DNA from 3 places in the Gluconobacter cerinus genome. Region 3 is predicted to be linked to each of the others. Evidence: predicted binding sites of a transcription regulator. Region 3 holds the regulator's gene; each other region holds the start of a gene.

Region 1 (10,013 bases), 1.3 Mb from region 3:
GCCTACATGCCACACCCACCCCATTATGGCCTGTGAGACTGAAAAATGGTCACGTCCAGCAGGAAACTGCCGTCTTCTTCCAACTCCAGTCTTTCACGGACAGCTACAGGCGCACCACGCTGCAACGACCGGATGCCCTCTACACGTTCCGTCGACGTTCGTGTTCGCGATACCCAACTCTCAAATTCCATCCGCAAACGGCTGCGCATCAGGCCATCCACAACAAAACCGGATCTTCCGAGAGCAGACACCCATTCTGTCACGGCATAGTCCCTCACATGAGAGATATCCCGCATCAATTCCAACGTCTGGAGCCAACTATCGGACATAGCGTCTTCAGGAGCGGTAACATCGCCGAAAATAGCCAGACCTCCGGGCCTCAGAACGCGATGCACTTCTCTCAGACCAGCCTCAAAGCCTTCCCAATGATGGGCACTAAACCTGCATAAAACAGCGTCAAACACACAATCCTCAAATGGAAGTGCTTCTGCGGCGCCCTGCTCAACAACAATGTTGCCAAGGCCACGGTCTTGAGCGGACCTGCTTACAGCAGCCAACATTCCGGCCGTGACATCGCAGGCGACAACCTGCCCGACATGTGGCGCCACAGCATAGCTGACATGCCCCCCGCCACAGCCAAGGTCCAGCACACGTTCAAACCCGCGACCCTGAACAGCCTGAACCATCACGTCCAGATCATCGCCCTGATTATGCACCACGCTATTTACGTAAGATGATGCCCTGTCTTCATAATGCTTCGCAGCAAATTGTCCTGCCTGCCTAACCATCTGATTTTTCTCCTTTGGAGATCATCATCAGACAACAAACAGTCAGGTATAAGATCCTATTTTATCATGGTATAAATTGCACCATGCCTACGTCTAGCCGTAAAACTCTTGGTCTGTTTCTTCGCACGCACCGCGAAAGGCTTCCCCCGTCAGAAGCAGGATTGCTGACTCCATTACGACGCAGACGCACCCCAGGGCTACGCCGCGAGGAAACAGCTCAACTCTGCGGGATCAGCACGACATGGTACACGTGGCTGGAACAGGGACGCGACGTCTCATGCTCGTCCGCCACTCTGTCGCGCATTGCCACGGCTCTGAAACTGTCCATGACGGAAAGACGCTACCTTTTCACGTTGGCAGAACTGCGAGACCCTCAGCAGGATCACACTGCGCCAACTGCACCGGCCACACTGCTCAGCCTCCCGGAACAGATCTACAGCCCTGCTTATTTGCTCGATCCCTTGTGGAATGTTCTGAGCGCAAATTCCGCAGCCAAAATCCTTTTCGATGCCTGGCTGAACAGCTCAGAGACCAATCAGTTGCGCTATGTTTTTCTGAACCCCAATGCCCGAATTTTCCTTACGGACTGGCTAACCCGCGCCCAGCGGCTTCTGGCCGAATTTCGGGCCGATACAGTTTCGAGTGCCCGTACCGAACCTTTTCAGACACTTGTCTCAACCCTTCAGAGAGAAAGTCCGGAATTTAATCGTTTCTGGGAAGACCAGAGCGTCCTCCCCAGAGAAGGAGGGCAACGGAGCTTTCAGCATCCAACACAAGGCCTTCTCCACTACGATCAAACAACGTTCATCCCGACAGCTCATGCGGGCTATAAACTCGTCATTCTGTCCAGAAGCACGGCCACTCCGGATTCCACCCTATGAACCCGAACTACACTCTCCGCCCAGCCGATTTTTCCGACCAAGAAACACGCGACCTTTTGGCCTTTCACCTTGCCGGAATGCACGAAAACACCCCTGCTGGACACGTCTTCGCCTTGGATCTGGCTGCTCTCACCTCATCAGATATCGAGGTCTGGACTGTCCATCACCACGGTCACATTGCTGGCATTGGTGCGCTAAAACGATTGAGTGCTCAGAACGGTGAACTCAAATCCATGCGGACTCATCCAGATTTTTTAAGACAGGGCATCGCCAGCACTCTTCTGGATCATCTCATTCACAGGGCATGCTCTCTGGGCCTGAAAAAGCTCAGCCTTGAAACCGGCCAGAATTCCTCTTTCGAACCCGCACTAAAGCTCTACAAGGCCCGAGGCTTTCAACTCGGCGAACCCTTCGCTGACTATCAGGCCTCTAAGTTCAACCAGTTCCTTCATCTGTCGCTCTAAAAACGGGCCTTTCGCGCATAAAAAAACCGGACTGACACTGCCAGCCCGGTTCTCCGGAAAATCCCTTAGAACGGGATTTCATCATCCAGATCGTTATCTGGCGGAGCATCCCAGCCACCGCCACGACTGCCCGACGCGCTACCTGCGCTACCGCCGCTACTCCGAGAGCCACCGCCGAAGCCGCCTTCACTGCCACCGCTCCGGCTTCCACCACCAAAGCCGCCGCCGTTGTTACTTCCGCCACCGTAGGACGAACCACCACCGTCGAAGCCACCGCCTTCATCACCGCCACTACGGTTACTGTCGAGGAGCACCAACTCACCGCGGAAGCGATCAATCGTTACTTCCGTCGTGTAACGCTCCTGACCAGACTGGTCGGTCCACTTACGGGTCCGCAGTTCACCTTCGAGGTAAACCTTGCGCCCCTTGCGCAGAAAACGCTCAGCCACATCGCCCAGGCGATCATTGAAAATGACGACGCGATGCCATTCCGTACGCTCGCGGCGCTCACCGGACTGACGGTCGTTCCATGTTTCAGACGTGGCGATCGTCAGATTGACAACCTTCCCGCCTGACTGCGTGTTCCGGACTTCCGGGTCCTTGCCCAGATTCCCGACCAGAATCACCTTATTGACGCTACCTGCCATTCCGTACCAACCATTTATTCTCGAATTGTTCTTTTCATGCGGCTCAGAAAGCCCATCTATGAAATGATCTAGCATCCCTTTGGATGCGTTCCCATCTCACATTCTACTTTCTGCATAGTCTTCGGGGTTTTCGTGAGCTTTCCAGACAATCATTCGATCCGTGTCCGTGGTGCCCGCGCCCACAATCTCAAGAATATCGATGTCACGATTCCCCGTGACTCCCTGACGATCATCACGGGTCTCTCTGGCTCCGGAAAGTCGTCTCTCGCCTTCGATACGATCTATGCCGAAGGTCAGCGCCGATATGTGGAAAGTCTTTCCGCTTACGCCCGCCAGTTCCTTGAACTGATGGGCAAGCCGGATGTGGACTCCATTGAGGGCCTCTCCCCGGCCATCTCGATCGAACAAAAAACGACCTCAAAGAACCCCCGCTCCACCGTCGGCACCATCACGGAAATCCATGACTACATGCGCCTTCTCTGGGCGCGCGTAGGTGTTCCTTATTCACCCGCAACCGGCCTCCCTATTGAAGCCCAGACGGTCAGCCAGATGGTAGATCGCGTCATGGCGCTTCCTGAAGGCACGCGTCTCATGCTGCTGGCGCCGGTCGTCCGGGACCGTAAAGGGGATTGCAAACGCGAACTGGCAGACCTGGCTCGCAAGGGCTTCACGCGCGTCAAAATTGACGGTGAGCTTTACGAAATTGCCGAAGCCCCCGAACTCAATCGCAAGACCCGCCACAATGTCGAAGTCGTGGTGGACCGGATTGTCGTCAAACCTGATCTCGAATCCCGTCTGGCAGACAGCTTTGAGACAGCCCTCGAACTCTCCGACGGTCTCGCCTACGCGGAAGAAGTCAGGCGTGCGGGAGAAACAGCTGCCCCCGCCCACATCGTTTTCTCCTCACGTTTCGCCTGCCCTGTTTCAGGTTTTACGATTGAGGAGATCGAGCCCCGTCTGTTCTCCTTCAATGCCCCGATGGGCGCCTGTCCCACCTGTGATGGTATTGGTACGGAAACCCATTTTGACGAGAACCTGATTGTCAGTGACGATACGCTGACACTTTCTGAAGGTGTGATTGCCCCTTGGAGTGGTGCCAGCACGGACTGGTATGACCAGACTCTTGCAGCCCTTGGCCGCCATTGCGGCGATACTATGAACACGCCATGGCGAGACCTGAAAGCCGAAACCAGGAATTTGATCCTGTATGGTTCCAAAGAGGCCATCGCCATTCCGTATCGTGATGGCAGCAAGGTCCATACCGTTACGAAGCCCTTTGAAGGCGTGCTCAAAAACCTGCGGCGGCGCATGGCGCAGACAGATAGCATGTGGGTCCGCGAGGAACTGTCGCGCTATCAGTCAGAAAAGCCCTGCCACACCTGCCATGGCGCACGCCTGAAACCTGAAGCCCTCTGCGTAAAGGTCAATGACCTGAACATCGCCGAAGCGTCAGATATGCAGATCCGGAAGGCACTGGACTGGTTTTCCGGTGTTGAGGTTACCCTCACCCCACAACGTGCGGAAATCGCACGCCGCATTCTTCGCGAAATCACGGATCGCCTGCACTTCCTCGATGATGTTGGCCTGGACTACCTCACGCTTTCCCGAGGATCGGCCACACTTTCTGGGGGTGAAAGTCAGCGTATCCGGCTGGCATCCCAGATTGGCTCGGGTCTGACCGGCGTTCTGTATGTGCTGGATGAACCGTCCATCGGCCTGCATCAGCGCGATAACGAGCGCCTTCTCGGCACATTGGAGCGTCTCAAGCGCCTTGGAAACACTGTCATCGTCGTCGAACATGACGAAGATGCCATCCGTGCTGCTGATTACCTTATCGATATGGGGCCTGGTGCTGGCACGCGGGGCGGAAACGTCATCGCCATCGGGACACCTGCGGAAGTAGCCAAGAATAAAGAAAGCCTGACCGGTGCCTATCTTTCGGGTCGGAAGTTTATTCCAGTTCCGGAAAATCGACGCACCTCGGACAAAACACTCACATTGGTTGGGGCCAAAGGAAACAATCTCAAGGATCTGACCGTCGATTTCCCGCTGGGGACCTTTATTGCGGTCACCGGTGTATCAGGCGGCGGCAAGTCTACCCTGGTCGTGGATACCCTTTACAAAGCGCTGTCTCGGCAGCTCATGAAATCGAGCCAGTCTCCACTCCCTTATGACCGACTGGAAGGCGTAGAGAACCTCGATAAAATCATCGAAATCGATCAGTCTCCGATCGGCCGTACACCCCGTTCCAACCCCGCCACCTACACGGACCTGTTCGCCCCTATCCGGGACTGGTTTGCCGAACTTCCGGAATCCAAGGCACGCGGCTACAAACCAGGCCGCTTCTCCTTCAATGTAAAGGGCGGCCGCTGCGAAGCCTGTCAGGGCGATGGCGTCCTGAAAATCGAAATGCACTTCCTGCCTGACGTCTTTGTCACCTGTGATACCTGCAAAGGCGCGCGGTATAATCGTGAAACGCTGGAAGTGAAGTTCCGCGGCAACTCCATCGCTGATGTGCTTGCCATGACTGTGGACGAGGCGTTGCCATTTTTTCAGGCTGCGCCCAGAATTCGGGACCGCCTCGCCATTCTCCAGCAGGTTGGTCTCGGCTATGTCGCCCTGGGCCAACAGGCAACCACGCTTTCAGGCGGTGAAGCCCAGCGCGTCAAACTGTCCAAGGAACTCGCCAAACGGGCTACGGGTCGCACGCTCTACATTCTTGATGAGCCCACCACCGGTCTGCACACTGAAGATGTCCGTAAGCTGCTGGAAGTGCTGCATACGCTGGTTGATCAGGGCAACACCATTTTGGTGATCGAGCATAATCTGGAAGTCATCAAGACAGCAGACTGGCTGATCGATATAGGACCAGAAGGCGGTGATGGCGGCGGCAAGATCGTAGCAGCAGGAACACCGGAAGACATTGCTGCGTGCAAAGCAAGCCATACTGGCCGCTTCCTGGCTCCCCTTCTGGATGCGCCCGGTGTTAGGCAGCACCGTGAGCCTACAGGCAAAAGAATCACTCAGGCGATGATTGCCGCCAGCTTGCCCCAAAAAGCAGAGCGAACCCCAGCCAAAACGACAAAAGTGCCTAAGGCAAAAATAGTGGCGGACAAGAAACCTCGTGGCCGCCCCTCAGGCTCCCGCAACAAAACCAAAGTCTGATTCCTGATCAAGTCCTGAAGAGCCCCACTCTTCAGGACAACAAAGGACGCTACGCAAGCCAGGCTACAAAAAGGTGTCAAAGGCCGTCGTCACAATGCCTTCCGGACCAGAGTGATCGGGAGCCAGAAATTCAGCCCCCCGACAGGCGACACCAGAACAGTAATCGCAAAAAACGCAGCCGTACCCTTTCCAATCGGGTATTGCTGGTGCAGACCCCGCGGCGGCAATCAACATACGAGGCGGCAGCCAGATTAGAGCAATTATCAGCGCTCAGCGGTCCGGATTATCCTCACCAGAACAATCCATTTTCTCCCTTCTAAGAAGAATTACCAGCTAACTGGTCGGCAGTTATTTCTGCTGAGTACCGAGATGCTCTTTCCCGCGCTGGCGCGCCAGCTTCTCCTGTAGCTCACGGGCAGCATATCGCTGGCGCTGCTCTTCTGTCCGTTCGTTATGACAATGGGGGCAGGAGACGCCTTGTACGAACATCGGAGAAGCCTTGTCTTTCTCGCTGACAGGGCGACGACAGGCGTGACAGACATCGTAGCTGCCGATTTCCAGACCATGCTTCACGGAAACCCGCTGGTCAAAGACGAAACATTCCCCTTCCCAGAGGCTTTCTTCCTCTGGAACAGTCTCCAGATATTTCAGAATACCGCCTTTGAGATGGTAAACTTCCTCCAGTCCCTCTGCCTTCACAAAAGACGTGGATTTCTCACAGCGAATTCCGCCTGTGCAGAACATGGCAATCTTTGGAACTCGACCTTTGGCCTCAAGCTCCTTGCGCCGGTTTCGAAACCACTCCGGAAACTCCCGGAATGACCGTGTTTTGGGGTCTTCAGCCCTCTTGAATGTCCCGATCGCGACTTCGTAGTCATTCCGGGTATCAATCACGATCGTATCCGGATCAGAGATCAGAGCATTCCATTCATCCGGTGCCAGATACTGACCAACATCCTTGCGAGGATCGATATTCGGCTGCCCCATGGTAACGATCTCTTTCTTGAGACGCACCTTCATGCGGCGGAAGGGCATTTCCGGCGCACGGGACTCCTTGATTTCAAGCTCCTCACATCCTGGCATCGCCCGAATATGCTCCAGAACCTGCTCCATTCCGTCATCTGACCCGGCAATCGTTCCGTTAATACCTTCTGGTGCCAGAAGCAGAATGCCCTTGATCCCCTCGCGATCGCAGACCTCCTGCAAAGGCCCGCGCAACGCAACGATGTCTTCAAACGGCGTGAAGTTGTAAAGCGCGACGATACGGATCGGCGGAAGAGCATCAGACACAGGGGCAACCATCCAGCTCTGCGACCGCAGGCAGACCCACGATCAGGTGATAATGTGCTCCCGCCAATATCAGGCTCGCGCCTTCAATTCCAGAAAACTCCTGAACCTGGGCCTCAGGCGACTGAGGCGGTTGCTGCTTCTGCGAGAGGTAGTCCGCGATCCTTGATCACGCGACGCACCGTCTGGATGACCTGCGATCCAGTAATCAGACGCGTGCATTCAAACTGCCGCTCCGTTCCCTTGTGGCGGGGGCACCAGAAGAAATCCTTGTGATCGAACTGATGTCTCGGGTCGTTCCAGCACGAATTGCAGGTGTGCCAATTGATGATGCGATAGGGCGTAAAGAACTCATTATTCGGATGCGTAAAGCCCGAAATCATGACGACAGGTGTGCCCGAGGCATGCGCCAGCCAAGCCAGCCCACTGGAGAGACCAATGAAAAAACTGGCGTGCTTCAGCCAACGCGCACGTTCCGACAACGGGCGGCTGCCAGTCTCGTCTTCCGCGCCATGGGGAATATGATTGTACACATACCCTGTTCCATGGAACGTTTTCTGATCAATGCAGATCACACGGTATCCGGCAGATTTCAGGAAACCAATTACCTCCTGCCAGCCAGCCGGATTATTCCAGTACTTGCACTGAGTACTGGCCTGCGTCGCAATCACCACATACGGCCCCTCAATAGGCGGGGTATCCCCATCCTGGATTGTGATGCCAGGAGGGTTATCGTTCCAGGGATCAACACCCAGAATATAAGCTGCAGTCCGGTGCAAACCTACATGCCGAAAGTCCGTTGGCTGATGTGTCAGCTCCGTATCCGTGAAAAACAGACCTATATTGTATGAAGCGTAGAAAGCGGACGTAAACGTCTTGTTTGCCTGAGCTTCATCGTGCCCGACCAATGTGATGTCTGGATTAGCCTCTTTCACCAGAGGCAGAATGACATCTGCAACTGAGCAGGACACCTTCGCACCCGTCTGCTGCGCAAGACGAATAGCTGCCGGAAGCCAGGCAATCGTGTCTCCAAGGGTTCCAACAGGCAACTGCACCAAAACAGGCCTTCCCGTGAGGGATAGCTCGTGGTGCAGAATGTCCTCCCGCGTACCGTCAGGCTTTTCCAGCCAGACATCGATCAGGAATGGAACAAAGTACTTTTTGGTGGATGAGACCATGCCGCCTTTTAAACGGGCATCGAAGAGAATATTCCCGGTCGAATAGTCCGATAGTCTCACATGCCATTGCCCCAGTTCCGGGGCAATATCCGGCACCATGACACGGGCACCATCATTGAAGTCAAAGCGGACGCCCTGCCCTCCTTCCACAACGGGAACAGATGGAATGGCCAGATAGGGGCTCTTCTCGTCCTCCTTCTGCACGGGATTACCGTCAGCAGGAGGAGCGCCTTCCTGTGGAAGACCGGAGGCAGGTGTTACAGTTTCTGCAGGCTGGGAAGAAACAGAGGTCACATCAGACATCAGTAAAAGCGTCTCCAAACCGTTCCCGCAGGCCGTACAGAGACAGAAACCCGCCTCCACCGCACCCACAAAAGCAGGCTCAATATTAAAAGTCCAAAACCATGTTCAAACCTGAATTCATCTCTTGAAAAGAGACTTTCCACAGTCTGCCACAAAACAGTGCCAAGGTTAAAATGGACTCAAGATCTTTGGACATTAAAAGAAACGTTCACCCGTTCAAGACAGATCGTTCCCAGAGCGGAAATGCTATGCGATACCCAGAGGATCATGACAGAGCATACTGCAATCCGTGGCCCCTTCCTGACCTTCCATGCTGACCCTTTTACGGTCGACCCTATGGATGCACTCACGCACCAGCCAGACGGCCTGATTCTTTGCAAAAACGGCATCATCACCGCTGCTGGCGCATGGGAAGATCTGAAACACCAGATCCCGGATGGCACCACTGTAGATCATTATCCAAACCGGCTGATTTCAGCCGGAATGATCGATACCCACGTCCATTATCCCCAGCTCCCTGTGATCGCCTCATATGGGGAACAGCTTCTGGAATGGCTGGAGACCTATGTCTTCCCTGCTGAAGCCCGTTACGCAGATGTCACCTATGCACGCCAGATCGCCCGCAGTTTCCTGAAAGAACTTCTCCGCGTCGGTACAACAACGGCCGCCGTGTACTGCACGGTTCATCCGGAATCCGTAGACGCATTTTTTGAGGAATCAGAACGCCTCAATACCTGCATGATCGCAGGGAAGGTCCTGATGGACCGCAATGCGCCTGACAACCTGCGAGACACCGCCCAGACAGGCTACGATCAGTCTGCCGCTCTTATCGAACGCTGGCATGGTCGCGGACGACAGCTGTACGCCGTCACACCACGCTTTGCCCCTACCAGCACACCCGAACAACTGGATTTGGCTGGATCTCTCCTTGCTACCCGCTCTGACCTCTTCATGCAGACGCACTTGCTCGAGAACCGGTCTGAGATCGAATGGGTCAAGGAACTCTTTCCCGACCGTTCATCCTACCTGGACGTGTATAACAAGTCGGGGCTTCTGCGCCCTCGCGCCATTCTGGCTCACGCTGTGTATGCACAGGAAGAAGACTTCCAGCGCTGCCATGATACAGGCTGCTCCATCGCACACTGCCCCGGCTCCAACCAGTTTCTGGGCAGCGGGTCATTCCCCCTATTCAATGCCTTGAAACCCGAGCGACGTGTCAAAGTCGGCGTTGGCAGCGATGTGGGAGCTGGCCCCTCCCTGTCTCTGCTTCAGGTCCTCTCAGACGGCTACAAGGTCGCTC
Region 2 (10,013 bases), on a different contig from region 3:
AATTCCGAACTCGGGCGCGATCTGAGGGATCTGGTCTCGCAGCAGGCGCGTCAGACGCGGCACGTCAGCCGTTGGGTCGGACGTCCCCACGCGGACGGCCTGAATGGATCCGTCCACGCGCACGCAGAGAAAGTCGAGCTGCCGCGCCCCCTCCCCTCGCGCCGTCAGCTTTTCGCAGACAACCGGCACGAGTGCGGCAATCACCGTGGCAATGGCGTCCGGTGTGCTGATGGGCTCGACCAAAGACCGGGTCAGGGAAATCCGGTCCGCAGGTTGAAACACGCTGAGCGGGCTGGCCTGCCGTCCAAGAGCCCCATCGAGACAGGTGAGAAGCTGCGCCCCAAATCGCTTGGCCAGAGGCGCGCGAGGGAGGTCTGCAAGGGCGCCAATGGTGTTCAGTCCAAGTCGGGTGAGGCTGGAGAGCGTCTTCTCGGGTAACGGAAGCGCTGAACAGGGCAAAGGGTGCAGCGCCTGTTTCTGCTGACCGGGAGGCACGAGACAGATCCGGTCGATCGCCGAGCGGGCCAGGGCGCGTGAGGCAGCGGCCGTATCGCTCAGCGCCACAGAGCAGGAATGCCCCCTCGCCTGCAGGCGTTCCCTGACGAGATCAAGCATCGCCGCCTCGCCGCCGTATAGATGGGCGCATCCGGTGGTATCGCTGTAGAGACCGTCCGGAGCATCGAACGCGGGCAGCGGCGACAGCCAGATCAGCCAGCAGCACAGATCGGTCAGCGCGACCCTCTGTGCGTCGGCGTCCTCTTCTGCGGTCAAAAGATCCGGCACCAGGGAGCGGGCCTGTGCCAGCGGCATTCCGGGTGCCAGTCCGACAGCGAGCGCAGCCGGACTGACACCGGTGACGGTGTGACGGTTATGTGCCAGCGCGTGCACAACGAGCGGCCTGTCGGTCGGAAAGTCTCCCGGGCGGGAGAGCTGGAGGCGCTCGGTGCGCCAGAAGGGCATCCAGAGAGCGAGAAAGCGGCGCATGATCGGTGCAGTCGAGGATCCAGTGAGCAGGGCGGCCTCCCCTCACCCGCAGCAGCGTGGCAGAAAGGCGTCGGGAACCGGGACGCGGCATGGTCAGTCCCGGAAGCGTTTGAGGCGATGAAGGATGGGAGAGGACCCGCCACCGCGTGGCGCACGCACAGGGGTCTTTTCCAGGAGCTTGTGCGAGAGGCGCAGAGCGCAGGAAAAAGCCTGTGTTCCCGCTCGCCTCCACAGCCAGATTGAGGCGGCGGATTTCCTTGAGCGTTGGGACGTGACGTCCTGCGATCACGGCCAGTGCGCGTTCTGGCCCGCGCAAGATGTCCTCGGCGACCGACAGCAGGTTAGCCGGGTCCGTTTCAATGCAGACCAGATGTTCCAGTGAAACACCGGACTGATGCAGCCCGCAGGCGTTCAGTTCGGCAGATGTGTCGCTGATCCAGAAGACCGGCCCCCTGCCCTCTTTCAGGATGGGCAGCAGCATGGCGAGACTGCCCCCCGTCTCCAGAGGATCGGAGATCAGAAAGTCATGCAGGCTACCCGTTTCGAGGCCACCGCCGAGATGGTCATCGACGGCAGAATGCCCGGTAGGCAGGGTGTCAGCATGGGAATGAGGAAGGCTTCGACGCTCCAGGCGTCGGACCTGCTCGCGCAGTCGCGCCACGGCGTCCGTTGTCATCTTTGTTCTCCTTAACGAGAACATAAAGAGAACAAACCTGACGCGATTGCAAGTTTTTTTGAAGTTACCCGGTAAATATAATTACCGGGTTTATTATAAAACCCGATAAACTATCAAACCGGATTATTTTCTTTATACAGCTTCCAAGCTTCTTCTATGACAACGCCTTGGGTAACGCCTCGCCTGGTTGCCTCCTTAGCGATTTCGTCGGAGACGTTGGGAAATACCTTAGCGTGCAGTTGTCCTGTTCGTGGGCTGGGTAGGCGTCCTCTACGTTTCGCAGGTTCTCTGGCTATGAAACCATGATCCGCAGCGACACGATCAACTCGCTCAACAGCGGAGGCAGATGCGACTTTTTCTCGCGACCTGAGCTTTCCAACATCAATCGCAAAAGGCTTTTTCTCTGTCATTCTGCTGCTCCTGTAAGGCGTCGGTACACAGCTTGTGCAAAGCCATCGGCGTTTTCGATCGCTGCCACCATGTTACCTTGTGGTGGGATCGAGTGAAGATCTCCACCAAACTCGAAAAGAGCGGAAAACGCAGCACGCTCCATTAGAGGGGGCGTTATCACGTCCACGCCTGATTCCCTGAGTGAAGCTTCAATGCCTGAATGCTGTTTGGAGCGAATTGCCCGCGTCATTGTGAAAACAACTGAGTGAGGAATTTTGCGCCCTAAAGACTCTTCTTCCTCTGCTACTAGAGCAAGGGCTCTCGCTCCGATTGTCGCGTCCAACGTGGTTCCTCGCATGGGCGTCAAGACCAAATCTGCTTGAGAAATCGCGCGCGAAACCAATCTCGATGCGACGCCTTCCAAATCAACAATGACGATTTTCCCATCAGCATCGTGCCTTTTGATCGTCTTTATGATGTCGCTTTCAGAGACCTTCGTTATCAGGCTGATTCTAGGCGGCTTCGGCGCGCGGTCAGCCCATAAAGTCAGCGCTTCGTTCGGGTCGCAGTCTAACAGAGTTACCTCTGCTCCATAGTGTGCGAGCTGGGTTCCCAAGATGACAGCAGTAGTCGATTTTCCAGCGCCTCCTTTGGGGGACGCGATAGCGATGACAGGCATTGTGTTCTCCGCTCAAAGAAGCCGTGCTGACCTACGTTCGTAGTGCCGCCTCCTGTTTTAGTAAACCGGATAAATATTAAAACCAGATAAAAAAATATATCCGGTAATAAAAATAACCGGGTAATATCTTCCCAGGACTTCAACAGGAGTGTTCCAACTCACCCTTCCACTGGCGGCTTCTGAAGCGGGATCAAGGCAAAAAACCGGATAAGAGCAAGAACCCGGTAAGAACAAAAACCAGATAAAAAGAAAAACCGGGTAAAAAGAAAAACCCGATAAAAAAAAGGGAAGGGCTGGCTGGGAGCTGCCCAGCCCGCAACAGGTGGGTCAACGCGTGTCCTCGCCATGCTCGCCGGCTGCGCCGCCTGCGCGTGACTGCGGGCCGCGTTGATCCTGCCGCTACGCGGCACTGTTGCAGTCTGAACAGCCCCCAGCCGGACGCGACGATGTTCAAAAACCAGAAATGGATCGAGCATCATGCGCCGTCATTACCTTCCTTATGTCCCAACTCCACGCGGTCGGCCGCCCATGCGCTGGACCGACACCCAGGAGCCTGTGTCCTGCCGCAAGTGCAACGAGCACTGGGAAGGTGGCGATCCGGCGCTGACAATCGCCTGCACGGGCTGCAACGCGCCAGCCCATGAGCCCTGCCGTCGCAGTGCGGGCGGCAATGAGCGGGTGTGTGCGTGCCGGGATGAGGCGGCCACCCAGCTTGGACTCCTCTCACGCTGCGAAGGCCTGAGCTGGGACAACCGGCATGTAAAGCCACTCATGCTCCGGGCCGCTCCTGTCCCCACCGCCCTGATGTGCCGCTCTGTCCGGACAGGTGCTCCTGTCAGCAGGTTTGTGCCATGACGCCGGATCTGACCTCCTATGACAGCATCATCGTGGCCGTGTCGGGCGGGAAAGACGGCACCGCCTGCCTCCTTGACCTCCTTGAAGCCGGGGCTCCGAAGGACCGCCTGGAACTGTGGCACCACGAGGTGGACGGGCAGGGGCCATCCTTCATGGACTGGCCCTCCACCTCGCCCTATGTGAGCGCGCTGGCGCAGGATTTCGGGCTGCCGCTCTATCGCTCCTGGCGAGAGGGCGGCTTCGAGCGGGAGATGCTGCGCAACGCTGCCCCAACGGCGCCTGTCCTTTTCGAAAGCCCAGACGGCCTGATCCGCGTGGGAGGGGAGGGGCCGATCGGGACGCGCCTGCGCTTCCCCCAGGTCTCCGCCAGTCTGACGACACGCTGGTGCTCCGGTGTCACCAAGATTGACGTCGCCGATCGCTCCTTGCGGGGGCAGGAGCGCTTTCTGAACCGGCGCACGCTGTTCGTAACGGGCGAGCGGGCCGAAGAAAGCCCCAACCGTGCCCGCTATGCGGCCTTTGAGCCGCACCGCACGGACACGCGACATGGCACCCGCCGTCGCCGGCACGTCGATCACTGGCGGCCGGTTCACCAGTGGAGCGAGACGCAGGTCTGGGACAGTTTGAAGCGCTGGAACGTGATGCCGGCGCTGCCATACCGCATCGGCTTCTCCAGGCTGTCCTGTGCCACCTGTATTTTTGGCGATGCGCGGCAGTTTGCAACGATCCGCTGGCTCGATCCTGCCCGCTTTGAACGCCTCGTGCAGTACGAGCAGCAGTTCGGCTGTTGATTTTCACTGAGAACTGACCCTGGGTTTTCATCAGGAATTGACCCGGCCTGTGGTTATCTCTCCTGTGTTTTATGGAGAGGTCAAGCGGATAAGGTTTTTTTGTCCTTTCTGGCCTTTGGGGCGGCTGTACTGGCGCGGAAGCGGTAGCTGTCATTGCCTGTTTCGAGGATATGACAGTGATGGGTGAGGCGATCGAGAAGGGCGGTTGTCATCTTGGCGTCGCCGAAGACCTCGCCCCATTCACCGAAGCTCAAATTGGTGGTGATGATAACACTGGTACGTTCGTAGAGACGGCTGAGCAGGTGGAACAGAAGTGCGCCACCTGATGCGCTGAATGGCAGATATCCCAGCTCATCAAGGATCAGCAGGTCGAGACGCAGGAGGCGTTCGGCAATCTGTCCGGCCCGATTGGCGGCCTTTTCCTGCTCCAGGGCGTTGACGAGATCGACGGTAGACCAGAACCTGATTTTTCTACGGTGATATTCGATTGCCTGTACGGCCAGGGCAATAGCGACGTGCGTTTTACCCGTCCCGGGTCCACCGATGAGCACGACGTTTTCAGCGCGATCCACGAAGTCTCCTGCATGGAGCTGACGAACTGTGGCTTCATTGATCTCGGCAGCCGAGAAGTCGAAGCCTGCCAGATCCTTGTAGGCCGGAAACTTCGCCGCCCTGATCTGATAGGCAATGGAGCGCACCTCGCGCTCGGCCAGTTCGGCCTTGAGGAGCTGCGCGAGGACAGGAACGGCCGCCTCGAATGCTGGTGCTCCCTGCTGGCCCAGCTCTTCTGTGGCTTGCGCCATGCCGTACAGGCGCAAGCCCCTCAGCATAACGACGAGAGCACCGATAGCAGGATCATGACGCATGGCGGGTCGCTCCACGCAGAGTATCATACCGCCCTGTGTCGGCCCGGGGTTCGTGTTCGAGCTTCAGCGCCTGTGGCGCATCGATCCTTGGACCATCCGTTTTCTTGGCGTCGGTCAGACGGTGCAGTGTGTTGAGGATATGGGTCTTTGTCGCCACGCCATCCCCGATTGCGAGTTCGACAGCACAAAGCACGGCCTGCTCGTCATGATGGAGAACCAGAGCAAGGATCTCGACCATTTCCCGGTCACCACCGGGACGGCGAAGCAGATGGGTTTGGAGAATGCGAAACGCTTCGGGCAGGTCCGTGAAAGGTGCGCCATTGCGCAAGGCACCCGGTTTGCGCTGGAGTACAGCCAGGTAATGCCGCCAGTCATAGACCGTTCGTCCAGGCAGCCCATGGAAGCGCGTCACGATCCGGGAGTGCTCGCAAAGCACTTTGCCTTCGGCTGCAACAACCAGCCGCTCAGGATAGACGCGCAGACTGACAGGCCGATTGGCAAAGGACGCTGGCACGCTGTAACGATTGCTCTCGAACTGAATGAGGCAGGTCGGCGATACACGCTTGGTGTGCTCGACAAACCCGTCAAATGCTCGTCCCGGCACCATCAGGTGAGGCATCTCCGCCGCATGCGCCGCGGCGACATTGCCAGGCAGTTCGACATGACGCAGGCTGATCCACTGCTCCAGGCAACGCGTCTCAAGCCAGGCATTCAAAGCTGTCAGGTCTGGAAAATTCGGCATGTCCTGCCAGATCTGCCGCCGCGCGTCCTGAACGGTCTTCTCGATCTGTCCTTTCTCCCAGCCTGCGGCCGGATTACAGAATTCCGCCTCGAAGAGGTAATGGCTGACCAAGGCAGAAAAACGCAGATTGACCTGACGGGCTTTGCCCTGCCCGATACAATCCACCGCTGTTTTCATGTTGTCGAAAATACCTCTGCGGGGAACGCCTCCCAGAACGCGGAAAGCCTCTGTCAGGGCATCGAACAGCATTTCATGCGTCTGGAGTGGATAGGCCCGCAAAATGAAGGCACGGCTATAGCAAAGCTTGGTGTGGGCAACCTGCAGTTTGATCCGCCGTCCCCCAATAACCGCCCAGTCCTCACCCCAGTCGAACTGGAAGGCTTCGCCTGGCTGAAAGCTCAGGGGCACGAACACGCCACGCCCCGTCGTCTGTTTCACCTTCTGCTGCTCGGCTTTCCACTCTCTTATGAAGGCGGCAACCCGGCCATACGACCCCGTATAGCCAAGCGCTACAAGATCCGCATGAAAGCGGCGCCCTGTGCGTTTATGTTTGCGCGACTTCGAAGCCTCAAGCATCAGCCAGTTCGTCAGCTTTTGTGCAAACGGGTCCAGCTTGCTCATCCGGACAGTGCTCGCAAAAACCGGCTCAAGCGTTTCGGATCGAAGATATTTGCGGATCGTATTCCGCGACAGGTGCGTCCGGCGCTCAATCTCACGGATCGGCAGACGATCCCGATAGTGCCAACGGCGGATTACACTCAACAAGTCCATGCTGATCACTCCTTCGCCTCCCGCGCTCATGCGTCGGGAGCAGTGTCAGGCATGGGTCAATTCTGAATGAAAATTTCCCCGCTCCCAGGGTCAGTTCTCAGTGAAAATCAACAGGCAGAGCCGCAGCACGGACTACAGACAGGTGTTGCTCATGGCGATAACCAGCTTCTGGTATTCTTCACGCCTGAAAATCACAGCTTCATTATTGGCGGGACGCTCATTCCCGTTCCCTATGACCGCCTTCACGAGCTGATGGGCAAACGGGCGACAGATCTGGAGGTCTGGCATGGCACCAGGGGCATGTTTGTGCGCAACGGCGACCGCTTCCAAGTAGTTTATGCGACGCCAGACGGTCAGGCCGCGATCGCCGGCACGGTGTGGGACACCGCAGGCAAAAACATCACAAGACAGCAGATCCGCTACATTCCAGGGGCCGTTCCCACGGTTCGGATCGACGTCCCGGGAGGCGGAAAGGCCTCGGCCGGTTCGTTGTCCGAGCAGATCTATGCTGGTGTGATCGGCCAGAAGGGCGCGCCGGAAGTGGTCATGTTCATTGATCCGCGCTGCACGTTCTCGATCCGGGCCATGCAGCTCCTTCAGCCCGCCGTTGATAGCGGCAAGCTGCGTCTAAGGGTCGTGCCGCTTTCGCTCCTGGATTATGAGGATGGCGGCGCAAGTACCCGTTACGCAAAGGCCATGGCCTCGCTGCCTGAGGATGCCAGTATGGTTCAGGCCTGGACGTCTGGAGGCCTTTCGACTGCTCTGGATCAGCCTTCTGCCGAAGCACAGTCACGACTTGACGCGAACATGGCCGCCGCGAAGGCGGTATCGCTAACAGGCACTCCGACCTTCTTTTGGAAGCACCATGACGGATCTCTGGGACGTCTCGATGGCATGCCGCCCGATCTGAACAAGTTCCTTGCGGACGTCAGCCAGTGAGCGGGGCGAGCGAAAAGAAGGGAGTCTTGGCTAAAACAGGCCGGGCCGCCCGGTTTGTTGTTGGCTCTCCATCCGTCGCAGTCGGGGCCACGAGTATTCGGGATGGCTACAGTCTGCTTCGGACGCTCTGGGGCATCGTCCGGAGAAAGCCTAAGGCGGAGGACGGATTTCAGGTGGATGAGTCGGGTCGCATCGACCTGGTTGCGACGGCAAAAGTGTATGATGTCAGTCCGGCCGCAGTAGAGATCTATCTCCAGAACCAGCAGGCCAAGACGTATCAGCGCGCCTGGGCCGCCGCCCTCATCGGGGCTTTTCTGCTCGCAGCTTGGATCATCGTAGGCCTCAGCGGTTCATGGCACAGCCAGACTCTCGTGACAGCGATCGAAATGATGCCGTTCTGGTTCGCTCTGGGGCTTTATGTTCTGCAGAATGGCTGGATGAACTGGCAGTTTCGCCAGCGGCGAAAGGCCGGAATGTTGTCCTATATCAGAGAGGCCGACACCCTTTTCCCTCGACGGCCCTGAAACAAAAAGCGGCCCAGGCGGGCCGCTTTTCTTTTAGAAGGTTCCAGGTGGGTGCGTAGAGTTATTGTTGGGGCCACCAACGGCCCAGCCCGCGTGCTCATAGTCTTCACGGCCTCCCGAATTGCGGGGATCTTCGATTTTTACGATGTGGCCCTGCCGGTCATAGACAGGCGGTGCCCAGACGGCTCTTGACGACCCGTAGGCCGCGCCCGGCTCGTAGCGAGCATGTTTAAGCGGAGGCGGCTTTGGGCCATGGCCGTGATCGGCCGAGACGTTTCCTGAGCAAGCAGCCAAAGCAAAAAAAGTGATTACAGGAAGAAAATTTAGTTTCATTGACCAGTCTCCGTTTTGACAACACGAAAACTGGCACAATCATCTGCGACTAAGACCGAAAAGCCGTATTAGGCTTCGAAATCAAAGACGGAGTCCTTGTGAGCGACGCAGAACTCTCCAGCTCTGTCCGCTTCAAATGAGCTGAATTTCTTCAGACATTCGCTCCTGAGTTCGAGGAACACGGTGTCCGGACAATCCAAATTTTTGAGCTTAACCACATTGCGCTCGCACTCTTCGACTTGACTAACATAGTCATTTATCAAGGCAGAAGAGGTGAAGGTCATTGTGGATAGTATAGCGAGAGTATGAATAACGCTATCAACACAAGATTGTGTTCTCGCGCAAAAAGACAATGCATCGAAGCTATTAACTAGAGAACCTGACTGATTACTCTCTTGCCGTACAACCGAACCCATCCGACACCTTTACAACAACTAGATGAACCTGAGGTCAGATCGCACCAGAGTTCTGGATACAGTCTCTTTACGGACTTTATCTGCTCTCTCTTCCCTTTCGCTCTAGCACGGGCTTGCGCAAAGAAAAAAGGTTTCCTTAACGAATTGTGAAAAAAAATTACGGAAGGCCGCTTTTGTTCTCATCACTCCCTTGAGAGCGTGGAACAGACTCATGTTACAGATGAAAGTCGCAGATCCCTGTGGCGATCTCTGAGCGGCCGAGAGACTCTGAAAAGGGCCTTTCTTTCTCGCTACAGGAGAAGCATAAAGGCAAATCGCCTATTTGGGCTTGAAGAAGGAATTGTTTGAGTGAGTTAGCCAGAGCCCAGATACGTTTAAGGCCCCGCTTTCACGAGGCCCTAGAACGTAGTCCCATCGGTCGCCAAACCGATTGAACTGGATTGAAAATTTCACTGCTGATTTTTCAATCCTACATTTCAGCTTCGAATGCAAGAGTTTCTTGCAAACGGGAGGGGCTTGTTTGAAGGGTTGGAGAGCAGGGCTTCGGAAATCCCGAAATCCTGAGAAGTTTTCCATGACCTATTCTCTTTCGCATGACCCCCATCAGGCCGGGGTGAGACGCATTACCCCGGCCATGATCCTGGCCGAGATGCAGTGTGAGGCCCTGCCGCGAAGTGGTGCCAGCAAGGCGCAGATCCTCAGTGCGTTGCACACAGAGCCTCGTGCGCTTGGCCTTCAGCCGCGCCAGTCCGATCTGCTTGGCTTTCTAATCAGCCGCACGAAGCCGGTGGACTGGGAGGACGACAACCTCACAATCTGCGCCGTGCGCAATCGTGACATCTGCGAGCGGTTCGGCATCGAGAGGTCCACGGTCAAACGCTGGTTACGCGGCCTCAGCGAGTTAGGCTGGATCATCATGCGCGATAGTCCGAATCAACAGCGCTGGTTGAGACGTGACGGCCGCAATGGGGCCATCCTTGAGGGATACGGGTTCGATCTGTCGCCGCTGTCTCGGCGCTACGACGAAATGCTCCAACGCGTTGAGGC
Region 3 (10,013 bases):
GACTTCTGTGCGGAGCTTCGTCGCGAAGGCGTTCGGATGCCGATCATTATTCTGACCGGCTCAGACGATGAAAGCGATGTTGTCCGCGGGCTTGATGCAGGCGCAAACGACTATGTCGCAAAGCCATTCCGTATCGGGGAACTGCTGGCGCGACTTCGGGCACAGCTCCGGATCTTTGAAAACAGCGAAGATGCCGTTTTTGAAATCGGCCCTTACGCGTTTCGTCCATCGGCCAAACTTCTGGTTGAGACGGCCCGTAATCGCCGCATTCGCCTGACGGAAAAAGAAGCCGCGATTCTCAAGTATCTTTACCGGGCCGGTCAGCGCCCCGTCGCCCGTCAGGTGCTTCTGAACGAAGTCTGGGGCTACAACGCTGCAGTCACGACCCATACGCTTGAGACGCATATCTATCGTCTTCGCCAGAAAATCGAGCCAGACCCCACCAAGACGTCCCTGCTGATCACTGAGGGTGGTGGGTATCGTCTTGACCCGGAAGGCCGCACTGTTGCTACGGCCGAATCACTGACAGCCTGATACTCAGGCCCTGCTGGTCAGGCTGGATCGAAATCCAGCACGACCGGCACGTGATCTGAAGGGCTGTCCCAATCGCGAACATCCCGCAGAACACGAATATTCCGAAGGCCTGGCATCAGATCTGGCGTGAGCCAGACATGATCTAGGCGCCTTCCACGGTCTGACTTCTTCCAATCTTTGTTCCTGTAGGACCACCATGTGTACAATTTGGTGGGTTCAGGCGTAATCCGCCTCATGGCGTCCTCAAACCCTGCCGCCATCCACGTATTAAGTCGCTCTGTCTCCGGCGGCGTATGGCTGACGATTTTCAGAAGCTGACGATGACTCCAGACATCATGCTCCAACGGAGCGATATTGAGATCTCCAACCACAATGCTGCGCACTGGCGGACTATCCGTGAACCATTTCGCGGCTTCTTCTACAAATGCGAGTTTGTGAGCAAATTTTTCGTTTTCTTCCGGATCCGGGATATCGCCCCCCGCGGGGACATAGAAATCATGCAGCATCACTGGGCCGCCAGGTGTCTGAATCGATGCCGCGATATGCCGACAATCGCTCCGACTGCACCAGTCAGGCGTATTCGCAACTGAGTCGAGGGGCAGGCGGGACAGGATCGCAACCCCGTTATATCCCTTCATTCCTCGATAGAGCTGATGCGGAAAGCCAAGCTCCACAAGAGCTTCGGCCGGGAAGAGCGGATCGGGAACTTTCGTCTCCTGAAGGCAGACGATGTCCGGATTTTCCTCCTCAACGAGCTTCTTCAGCAGCGGCAGACGAAGCCGGAGGGAGTTGATGTTCCATGTAATCAGACGCATCACCATTGGATCGTCTGAATTGAGCGCTTTGACAAGCACCTCTTGCGTCAGACCCGCTCACACCCGATCTAGGACGGATCATGACTGAACTGCACGACACGCTTCTGACTTTCGATACCCATATCGACATTCCATGGCCCGATCAGGCAGATGCCTGGTCTCTGAACACGGACCGAAAAGTCGATGTGAGAAAATGCGATCAGGGCAAACTCCGCTCTGTCTGCCTTGCCGCTTATATTCCGCAGGGACCACGCGATGAAGCGGGCCACGAAGAGGCCTGGCACCGTGTTCAGGCGATGCTCAAGGTCATCAACGCCCTCGGCGGACATCAGGACGGACTGAGCGCAAATGTCTGCCGAACCGCGAAGGATGTCCGTTCAGCATTCCAGTCAGGAGCGCTCGCTATTGTTCCCGCCATTGAAAATGGCCATGCGCTTGGTGGTGTACCGCCCCGGATCGGTCAACTGGCTGCAGAGTATGGCGTCCGATACCTGACCCTGACCCACAACGGGCATAACGCTCTCGCAGACGCGGCCATTCCGAGAAAAGACCTGAATGATAGTCCTGAACTTCATGGGGGACTGTCTGAACTGGGCCACGAGACCATTCGCGAGATGAATCGCCACGGTGTGCTGGTGGATGTGTCACACACGGCAAAATCCACCATGATGCAGGCGTCAGAACTTTCCACCACGCCGGTATTCGCCAGCCACTCCTGCGTCAGAAGTCTCTGCGATCATCCTCGCAACCTCGACGACGAGCAACTCGATCGCCTGAAAGAAACCGACGGACTGATCCAGATTACCGCCATGGGATCTTTTTTGCGTAAGGGTGGTGGGGGGACCGTAGAAGACCTCGCGCGCCATGTTGCCTATGTCGCCGAGCGGGTGGGCGTTCGCCATGTTGGTGTGTCATCAGATTTCGACGGCGGCGGTGGTATACCCGGTTGGCAGGATGCAACTGAAACGCCGGCTGTGACACAGGCGCTCCTCAAGGCTGGGTTTAGCCCTGAAGAGCTGACTGCTATCTGGGGTGGCAATATGCTGCGTCTGATGGAAAAGGCTGAGCAAGCATCAATTTCAGCCTGAAAAGACAGCTCTGTTCAGCAAAAAAGTGCGCCCTAACGGGAACAGAACGGGACCATTCAGACTTAATGTGGAGTGCACTCATCCACGATGTTTCGAAAAGCTGTCATGTCCCGTTCAACACGAACCTCAAACTAGAAATTTTTCCGCACCCTGACGGAACGGAAAATATTTTCCATTATTTTCAATATCTTACGTTTACTGATTAAAAATTAGGCAATCTGATGGCAAGGCCGGGAAACCTTGGCCTTCATGATTCTGTCATGGAGCAACCCACAGACTTGTCCACAGGATCAGTGGATGACTGAAGAACTGGCATGACTGACCCTACGCCCACAGAGACAGAAACCTCAATGACACCTGAAGAAGCTCCTGTTCCCGTTGTAAAAAAGCAGGGCGTCGAGGCTATTCGGGACGCTTTGAAAACCATTCCTTACAGCCCTGGCGTGTATCGCATGCTCGGCGAGAAAGGGGAGGTCCTGTATGTGGGCAAGGCGTTAAGCCTCAAGAAACGTGTTGCTTCCTATACGCGCACGACCCAGCTGCCAGAGCGTCTGCGCCGTATGGTGTCTCTGACGGTCTCGATGGAGATTGTCATCACCCGGACGGAAGCCGACGCGCTTCTTCTGGAAGCGAACTACATCAAGCGTATGAAGCCACGCTTCAACATCCTGTTGCGGGATGACAAAAGCTATCCGTGGCTGATGCTCACTGAAAATCACGAATTTCCCCAGATCACCAAACAGCGTGGAAAACCCGTGAAAGGCGCTACCTACTGGGGACCTTTTGCTTCCGCTTGGGCGGTGAACCAGACTCTGAACCTTGTGCAGCGAACTTTTCTACTGCGATCCTGCTCGGACGCTGTTCTTAAGAGCCGGACAAGGCCCTGCCTGCTGTTTCAGATCAAACGCTGCGCTGCGCCATGTGTGGATCGTATTTCCAAAGAAAATTATAACGAGCTGGTCGTCCAGGCTCGGCAATTCCTCTCGGGTAAAAATACCGAGCTGCAGCAGGAACTTGCTGTTGAAATGGAACGCGCCTCCGAAGCCATGGAATATGAGCGGGCTGCAGCCATTCGGGACCGTATCCGTGGATTTTCCAGCATCCAGAATTCAGGCATTATCAATCCGGCCTCCATTCACGACGCCGACATCGTGGCAATCTGGCAGACCGCAGGGCAAACCTGCATTCAGGTCTTTTTCATTCGTGGAAGCCGCAATAACGGCAACCGTGCCTTCTATCCCGTGCATGCGGAGGAAGAGACCCCGGCTGACGTGCTCTCCGCCTTCCTCATTCAGTTCTATGACAACAAGCCTCCACCACCTGTCATCCTGGTAAATCAGGAGATCTCGGAACAGAAGCTCGTCGAAGAAGCCCTGAGCATCAAGAGGGAGCAGAAAGTCGAGGTTGTCTGTCCTCAACGCGGCGAAAAGAAAAGTGTCGTAGACCATGCGACCCTGAACGCACGTGAAGCACTGGAGCGAAAGCTCGCGGAGAATACCGGACAGCGCAAACTTCTGGAGGGCGTCGCGAAGGTTTTCAGCCTCGCTGAAACACCCCAGCGGATCGAAACCTACGATAATTCACACATCATGGGTCAGGCACCTTATGGCGTCATGGTTGTGGGTGGGCCGGAGGGTTTTGAAAAGCGCTCCTACAGAAAATACGCCATCAAGGGCCCGGTCACTCCCGGTGATGATTTCGGCATGATGCGGGAAGTCATGGAACGTCGTTTTGGAAAAAACAGGGAAGATGGAGAGCGACCGGAAGACTGGCCAGATCTGCTGCTAATTGATGGCGGCCTGGGTCAGTTCAACGCTGTGCGCAACGTATTGGCAGACCTTGGCGTTACGGGAATTCCCATTGTGGCAATCGCCAAGGGCCCGGATCGTGATGCTGGACGCGAATGGTTTTTTACTGAAACACAGCCACCGTTCCAGCTCCCACCTCGTGATCCGGTTCTCTATTATCTTCAGCGCCTGAGAGACGAAGCCCACCGTTTCGCCATTACGACACACAGGGCAGGGCGCTCCAAAGGGCTCCGGAAATCTGAACTGGATGATGTTCCGGGAATCGGAGGGGCCCGCAAGAAGGCGCTTCTGAATCACTTTGGGTCAGCCAAGACCGTGCGACAGGCCAGTCTCGAAGAGCTTGAAACTGCACCCGGAATCAGCTCTGGAACCGCCAGAGCCATCTACGGGCACTTTCATCCCGAATGGCTTCGGACACAGAGCTGACAATTCCGTGAGGTCACGCCCTGAACGCTGGCTTGGCATAAAAAATACACACATTCAGAGCGGATTGGCGCATACCGGAGATGGATAAACTGTTCTAGACTGCTTCGTGATGCTGACTGATCTGCCAAACGTCTTGACTCTGCTCCGTATTGCAGCCATTCCTGTTCTGGTTGCCCTGCTGGCGCTGCATTCCGCACTCGGTAACGTCGCAGCCTGCGTTGTGTACACGGCTGCCTGCATTACGGATTATTTGGATGGTGCTCTGGCACGGAAATGGCAAATGCTATCCGAACTGGGTCGGATGATGGATCCGATTGCCGACAAGCTTCTTGTCGGTGCGCTGTTGCTCGCACTCGCCGGCCTGACCACACTTCCAGTGTATTCGCTCTACGCAGCCATCATCATCATGCTGCGCGAAATTCTGGTCAGTGGCTTGCGTGAATACATGGCCTCCCAACGCGCAACCCTTCCATCCACCCGCCTTGCAAAATGGAAGACCGGAATTCAGATGGTCGCGATTGGCTTCCTGATTGGCGGAGACAAAGCTGCGGCTACGCTTCATCTTTCATTCCTGCCGGCCACACTAATCGGCGGTATTCTTCTCTGGGTTTCAGTTATTCCAACAGTTCTAAGTGGGTGGGGCTATCTCACCGCCGGACTTTCCAGAATGATGGCCTCTGAGCCTCGCAAATCCTCAAAGATCGTCTCCTGATCTGGACTATCTGTGATTATTATTGCAGTTATCAGCTCGTCATCTGGCGCTTTTAATCGATGACAGGTAAAGTTCAGGGATCGACCTTATGGGAGTACACAATGCGTAAGGCCGCTCTACTGGCATTACCTCTGGCCCTGAGCGGCTGTGCGGGCATGGGCAAGTTTTTCAATGACACCGCGCTGTGGTCGGGAAGCAACCCTAATGCTCCCCATGGCGATAGTGAAAACCTTCGCAGGGCACGCGGTGAATTCGTAGCAGCTGCACCAATCCTGCCAGAAGGCGGGAACATGTGGCCCGGCTCACCTCAGCCTCTGCCAACCCTCAAAGATGTTGTGAACCCTGACAGCGTCTTTAATAAGTCTCTTGGCGATCCGGCTACGTATTTTGGCGGTGCAACGCTCGACAAGAATTTCATGGGTGGTGGTATTGCCGGCACCGGTGCTCTCGGCGTCTCTGGCCCTCAAATGAAGCCAGGCGACACCATGTCCGTCGGTGAAAAAATCGATGCGATGCGTGGTGTATCAGAAGATCGCAGTCACTTTGTCCCGACACTTCCCAGTAGCGTTCCAGATAATGCTGGTCGTTTCCTGAACAAAAACCCTGACAAAACAATCATCATCCCGAACGGGGATGGAACGAGCACGCTTATTGCTCCGGATGGTAAAGTCCGCGTTGTGCGCGGCGTGCCGTCAGTTCCTAATAAATAATCATCAGAAGTTATCTGCCTTGCAGGAGAATTAAACCAGCAAGGCAGTTTTCTTAGTACTGCCTGAAAAGGGCGACCAGTCGTCCCTGGATGCGCACACGCGCAGCCGGCAGAATACGTGTCTCGTATTCCCGATTAGCGGCTTCCAGAGCAATCGTAGAACCACGACGGCGCAGCTTCTTGAGCGTCACTTCCTGATCATCAATCAGCGCAACAACGATCTGACCATTATCCGCCACTTCGCCGCGACGGATGATGGCAACATCACCGTCCAAAATGCCAGCTTCAATCATGGAATCACCCGCAACCGTGAGAGCATAATGCTCTCCAGTGCCGAGCAGGGACGATGGTACCTGAATCTGTGCGCTATCATCCTGCAAGGCCTCAATAGGGAGGCCGGCAGCAATGCGTCCATAAAGTGGAAGCTGAACGCTTGTGTTTTCAACGGGAGAGCGAGGCGCCTCGGAAAATGTCCCAGGAAGATCCTGACGACCACCCTCAACAACTGTTGGAACGAAAGGCGCCGGATTAGACACGGCATCTACAACCGGGGCCTCAAGCCCCATATGCGGCAAACGCAGAACTTCAAGCGCTCTTGCACGATGGTGATGCCGTCGCAGAAAGCCACGCTCTTCAAGGGCAGAGATGAGGCGATGAATTCCTGATTTGGAACGAAGTTCGAGGGCGTCCTTCATTTCATCGAAGGAAGGGGAATAGCCCGTCCGCCGAAGATGTTCGTCAATGTATAGCAAAAGCTGGTGCTGCTTACGCGTCAGCATACAGGCGCTCCCATGCGCCTCGGTGGAGGCAAAATCTGAAGATTGAGACACTGCATAAACTTATGCGACGCTCTTTTGTTCCTTATAGGTTCTCGTTCGTCCACCTGCAAGAACATCTACCAGGCATCAACAAAGCTTTTATCTGGCTAAAAACCCCGGTTTTTGCGGAAAAATGCACCTTATCCCTGGATTTTCTTCAGAAAGCCTTGACCTAGGACATACAAATCAGCATGTTGCGCCGAACTAGATCAACCTGCTGCTTTGGCACTTGCGAGCGGCATCAGGACGGCGCAAGCCCGAGGGTATCATGGGAAAAAGCAACGTTATTCAGATCCGTCTCGTCTCGTCGGCTGACACCGGCTACTTCTACGTCACGAAGAAGAACGCACGTTCTGCTACGGGCAAGATGGAAGTCCGTAAGTATGACCCGGTTGCCCGCAAGCACGTGACCTTCCGCGAAGCCAAGATCAAGTAAGATCTCGCGGATCATACGACGTTAAAAAAGGCGGCCTTCGGGTCGCCTTTTTTATTGACGCAATTTCTGACGAATAAACTTTCCCGAACATAAAAAAAGAGCCGAGAACGGCTCTTAAAAAAGTTTGTCGTGCGGACCGTAGGGGATAACAATATCACCGTTACGCGTCAGATTAAGCATGGCACGGGAACGTTCATCCAGAATGTCAGCATCAAGAGCTTTCTCTTTCAGAGCTAGCACGCGACGGTGCCATACCGCCTGTTCATCTTTGGCATCCTGTTGCGCCTGGATTGCCTGCTGCTGAAGCACAAGCTGATCCTGATAGGCACGGATACCATGAGCACCGTGAAGGGCGTTCCACCCGAAATAAGCGGTCAGGGACAGAAAGAGCACAGGGGGAGCAACCGCGCGGATGGCACGTTTGATAAGTCTGACGGGTCTCACGCGGGGTAACAGGCTCCCTTGGCTTGAAAACTTCCCAACAATCTAGCTCAGAGAGAGGCTGCGAAACAATCACTGTTGTTCAAGACAGTAAATTATTTTAACGCGCCTATGAAACCGGCCTCCTGAATGGAGGCCGGCTTTTGTTGATCAGGCGGACTTGAGAATGCTGCGACCCGCATAGCGGGCTGCACTTCCAAGCTGCTGCTCAATGCGGATCAGCTGGTTGTACTTAGCCGTGCGGTCAGAGCGGGAAAGGGAACCAGTCTTGATCTGACCACAGTTCGTAGCAACAGCAAGATCTGCGATCACAGCGTCTTCAGTTTCACCAGAACGGTGGCTCATAACGCAGGTATAGCCAGCCTTGTGGGCTGTCTCGACTGCTTCCAGCGTCTCGGTCAGCGTGCCGATCTGATTGACCTTCACGAGCAGGGAGTTCGCTGTCTTGGCCTTGATGCCGCGACGAAGGCGCTCAGGATTGGTCACGAACAGATCATCACCAACAAGCTGGAGACGATCACCCAGACGGGACGTCAGTTCAGCCCAGCCTTCCCAGTCATCCTCAGCCAGACCATCTTCGATGGAGACAATCGGATACTTCTTGGCGAGATCTTCGAGGTAGGAGATCATGCCTGAAGAGTCGAACTCTTTGCCTTCACCCTTAAGATTGTAGCGGCCGTTGCTGTAGAACTCGGTCGCGGCACAATCGAGGGCAAACGTCACGTCATCGCCCGGACGATATCCGGCAGCCTCAACAGACTTCGTAATGAAGCTCAGAGCTTCATCGGCAGACTTCAGACCCGGAGCAAACCCACCTTCATCACCAACATTGGTGTTGTGACCAGCAGCAGACAGACCCTTCTTGAGAGCGGCGAAAATTTCAGACCCCATGCGCACGGCATCAGCCAAGGTCGGCGCACCAACTGGCTGGATCATGAACTCCTGAATGTCGATCGGGTTATCCGCGTGTTCGCCACCATTCACGATGTTCATCATGGGAACCGGAAGCGTGTGCGCGAAAACGCCACCGACATAGCGATAGAGCGGCAGTTCCAGCTCTTCTGCCGTCGCCTTGGCAACCGCGAGAGAAACGCCGAGAATTGCATTCGCACCAATGCGGGACTTGTTCGGTGTGCCATCCAGCTCGATCATCGCATTGTCGATTGCGATCTGATCTTCGGATTCGGCACCCTGCAGCACTTCAAGGATTTCGTCCTCGACAAAACCACAGGCCTTCAGAACACCTTTGCCGTTGTAACGGGACTTGTCCCCGTCACGCAGCTCAACGGCTTCGTGGGCACCAGTGGAAGCACCGGAAGGAACTGCGGCGCGACCGCGGGCACCAGACGACAGCTCAACCTCAACCTCAACGGTTGGGTTACCACGGCTGTCCAGGATCTCGCGGGCGGTGATATCAACAATGGCGCTCAATGGAAGCTCTCCTGGATATGCGTGAACCGGGGGTGGCTCATAACCGTTCGGGACGGACCACACGTCTCGTCTCAAAATCAGAACACAAGGTCAATCGACGACATGCGTCTTCCTTTCCTCGCCCTGATCCTCGGTTTGGCAGGACTTATACCTTTCCTGACCCTTGGAGGGTGGATTTTCCTCGCCGGACTTTTCTCCCCACTCCCGCATCTAACCGTTATTCTTCTGGCTTATGGGGCATGCATCCTGTCTTTTCTCGGTGCAGTCCACTGGGGCCTCGCCATGGAACGGCCAGATATCATCACAGTTCAGGGAACAGCAGATCGCGACCGCCAGAGACTCCTTCTGGGAGTCTGCCCTGCACTCTGGGCATGGCTTTCCCTCTGCGTCGGACTGCTTGGAGGGCTACGCGCCGGATACCTGCTTGAGGTTATCGGTTTTCTGGCAACGTTTGCTGTAGAACGAATGGCCTGGAAGAATGGCGCACTGCCACCGGGGTACATGCCCCTAAGAGGCGTTCTAACGGTGGGGGCTGTCATAAGTCTCCTCATGGCAGCCCTGGCACCTTTACAGAATTATACGTTGTAAGATTTTGCCAAAACGTCAAACGCTTTAAGGCGGGTCAACAAGGCCCGCATTTCTGAAAGCGGCACCATTGTTGGACCATCACTCGGAGCATGATCCGGGTCTTGATGTGTCTCGATGAAAACTGCCGCAACACCGATAGACAATGCAGCACGGGCGAGGGGTTCAACAAACTCCCTCTGTCCGCCCGTGGAAGCCCCTAGGCCACCC

The links. Region 3 encodes LexA, which represses DNA repair genes until DNA is damaged. Its sites were predicted from a motif close to TGTTCTANNTANGTTC; they were not measured.
Region 1: a site for LexA is predicted at 2,796-2,811, ahead of uvrA (excinuclease ABC subunit UvrA). Genes of this name have one in related genera too.
Region 2: a site for LexA is predicted at 1,679-1,694, ahead of M2305_RS15660 (ImuA family protein). Genes of this name have one in related genera too.

The regions. Positions count from the first base shown of each region.
Region 1 covers NZ_JAOQNM010000001.1:1,573,808-1,583,820, reverse strand. Annotated here, with positions in the region: gene M2305_RS07255 (class I SAM-dependent methyltransferase) at 24-788, opposite strand; gene M2305_RS07250 (helix-turn-helix transcriptional regulator) at 872-1,669, shown strand; gene M2305_RS07245 (GNAT family N-acetyltransferase) at 1,666-2,133, shown strand; gene ssb (single-stranded DNA-binding protein) at 2,199-2,780, opposite strand; gene uvrA (excinuclease ABC subunit UvrA) at 2,913-5,945, shown strand; gene trhO (oxygen-dependent tRNA uridine(34) hydroxylase TrhO) at 6,294-7,247, opposite strand; gene M2305_RS07225 (autotransporter strand-loop-strand O-heptosyltransferase) at 7,349-8,713, opposite strand; gene guaD (guanine deaminase) at 8,981-10,013, shown strand, end outside.
Region 2 covers NZ_JAOQNM010000004.1:13,006-23,018, forward strand. Annotated here, with positions in the region: gene M2305_RS15655 (Y-family DNA polymerase) at 1-984, opposite strand, end outside; gene M2305_RS15660 (ImuA family protein) at 869-1,660, opposite strand; gene M2305_RS15665 (hypothetical protein) at 1,774-2,070, opposite strand; gene M2305_RS15670 (ParA family protein) at 2,067-2,729, opposite strand; gene M2305_RS15675 (hypothetical protein) at 3,207-3,584, shown strand; gene M2305_RS15680 (phosphoadenosine phosphosulfate reductase domain-containing protein) at 3,581-4,375, shown strand; gene istB (IS21-like element helper ATPase IstB) at 4,456-5,241, opposite strand; gene istA (IS21 family transposase) at 5,231-6,754, opposite strand; gene M2305_RS15695 (thiol:disulfide interchange protein) at 6,821-7,693, shown strand; gene M2305_RS15700 (hypothetical protein) at 7,720-8,217, shown strand; gene M2305_RS15705 (hypothetical protein) at 8,251-8,550, opposite strand; gene repC (plasmid replication protein RepC) at 9,541-10,013, shown strand, end outside.
Region 3 covers NZ_JAOQNM010000001.1:2,832,775-2,842,787, reverse strand. Annotated here, with positions in the region: gene M2305_RS13310 (response regulator transcription factor) at 1-534, shown strand, start outside; gene M2305_RS13305 (exodeoxyribonuclease III) at 552-1,349, opposite strand; gene M2305_RS13300 (dipeptidase) at 1,430-2,437, shown strand; gene uvrC (excinuclease ABC subunit UvrC) at 2,752-4,671, shown strand; gene pgsA (CDP-diacylglycerol--glycerol-3-phosphate 3-phosphatidyltransferase) at 4,781-5,383, shown strand; gene M2305_RS13285 (hypothetical protein) at 5,485-6,093, shown strand; gene lexA (transcriptional repressor LexA) at 6,146-6,871, opposite strand; gene rpmG (50S ribosomal protein L33) at 7,179-7,346, shown strand; gene M2305_RS13270 (FtsB family cell division protein) at 7,461-7,790, opposite strand; gene eno (phosphopyruvate hydratase) at 7,938-9,218, opposite strand; gene M2305_RS13260 (DUF3429 domain-containing protein) at 9,321-9,806, shown strand; gene kdsA (3-deoxy-8-phosphooctulonate synthase) at 9,794-10,013, opposite strand, start outside.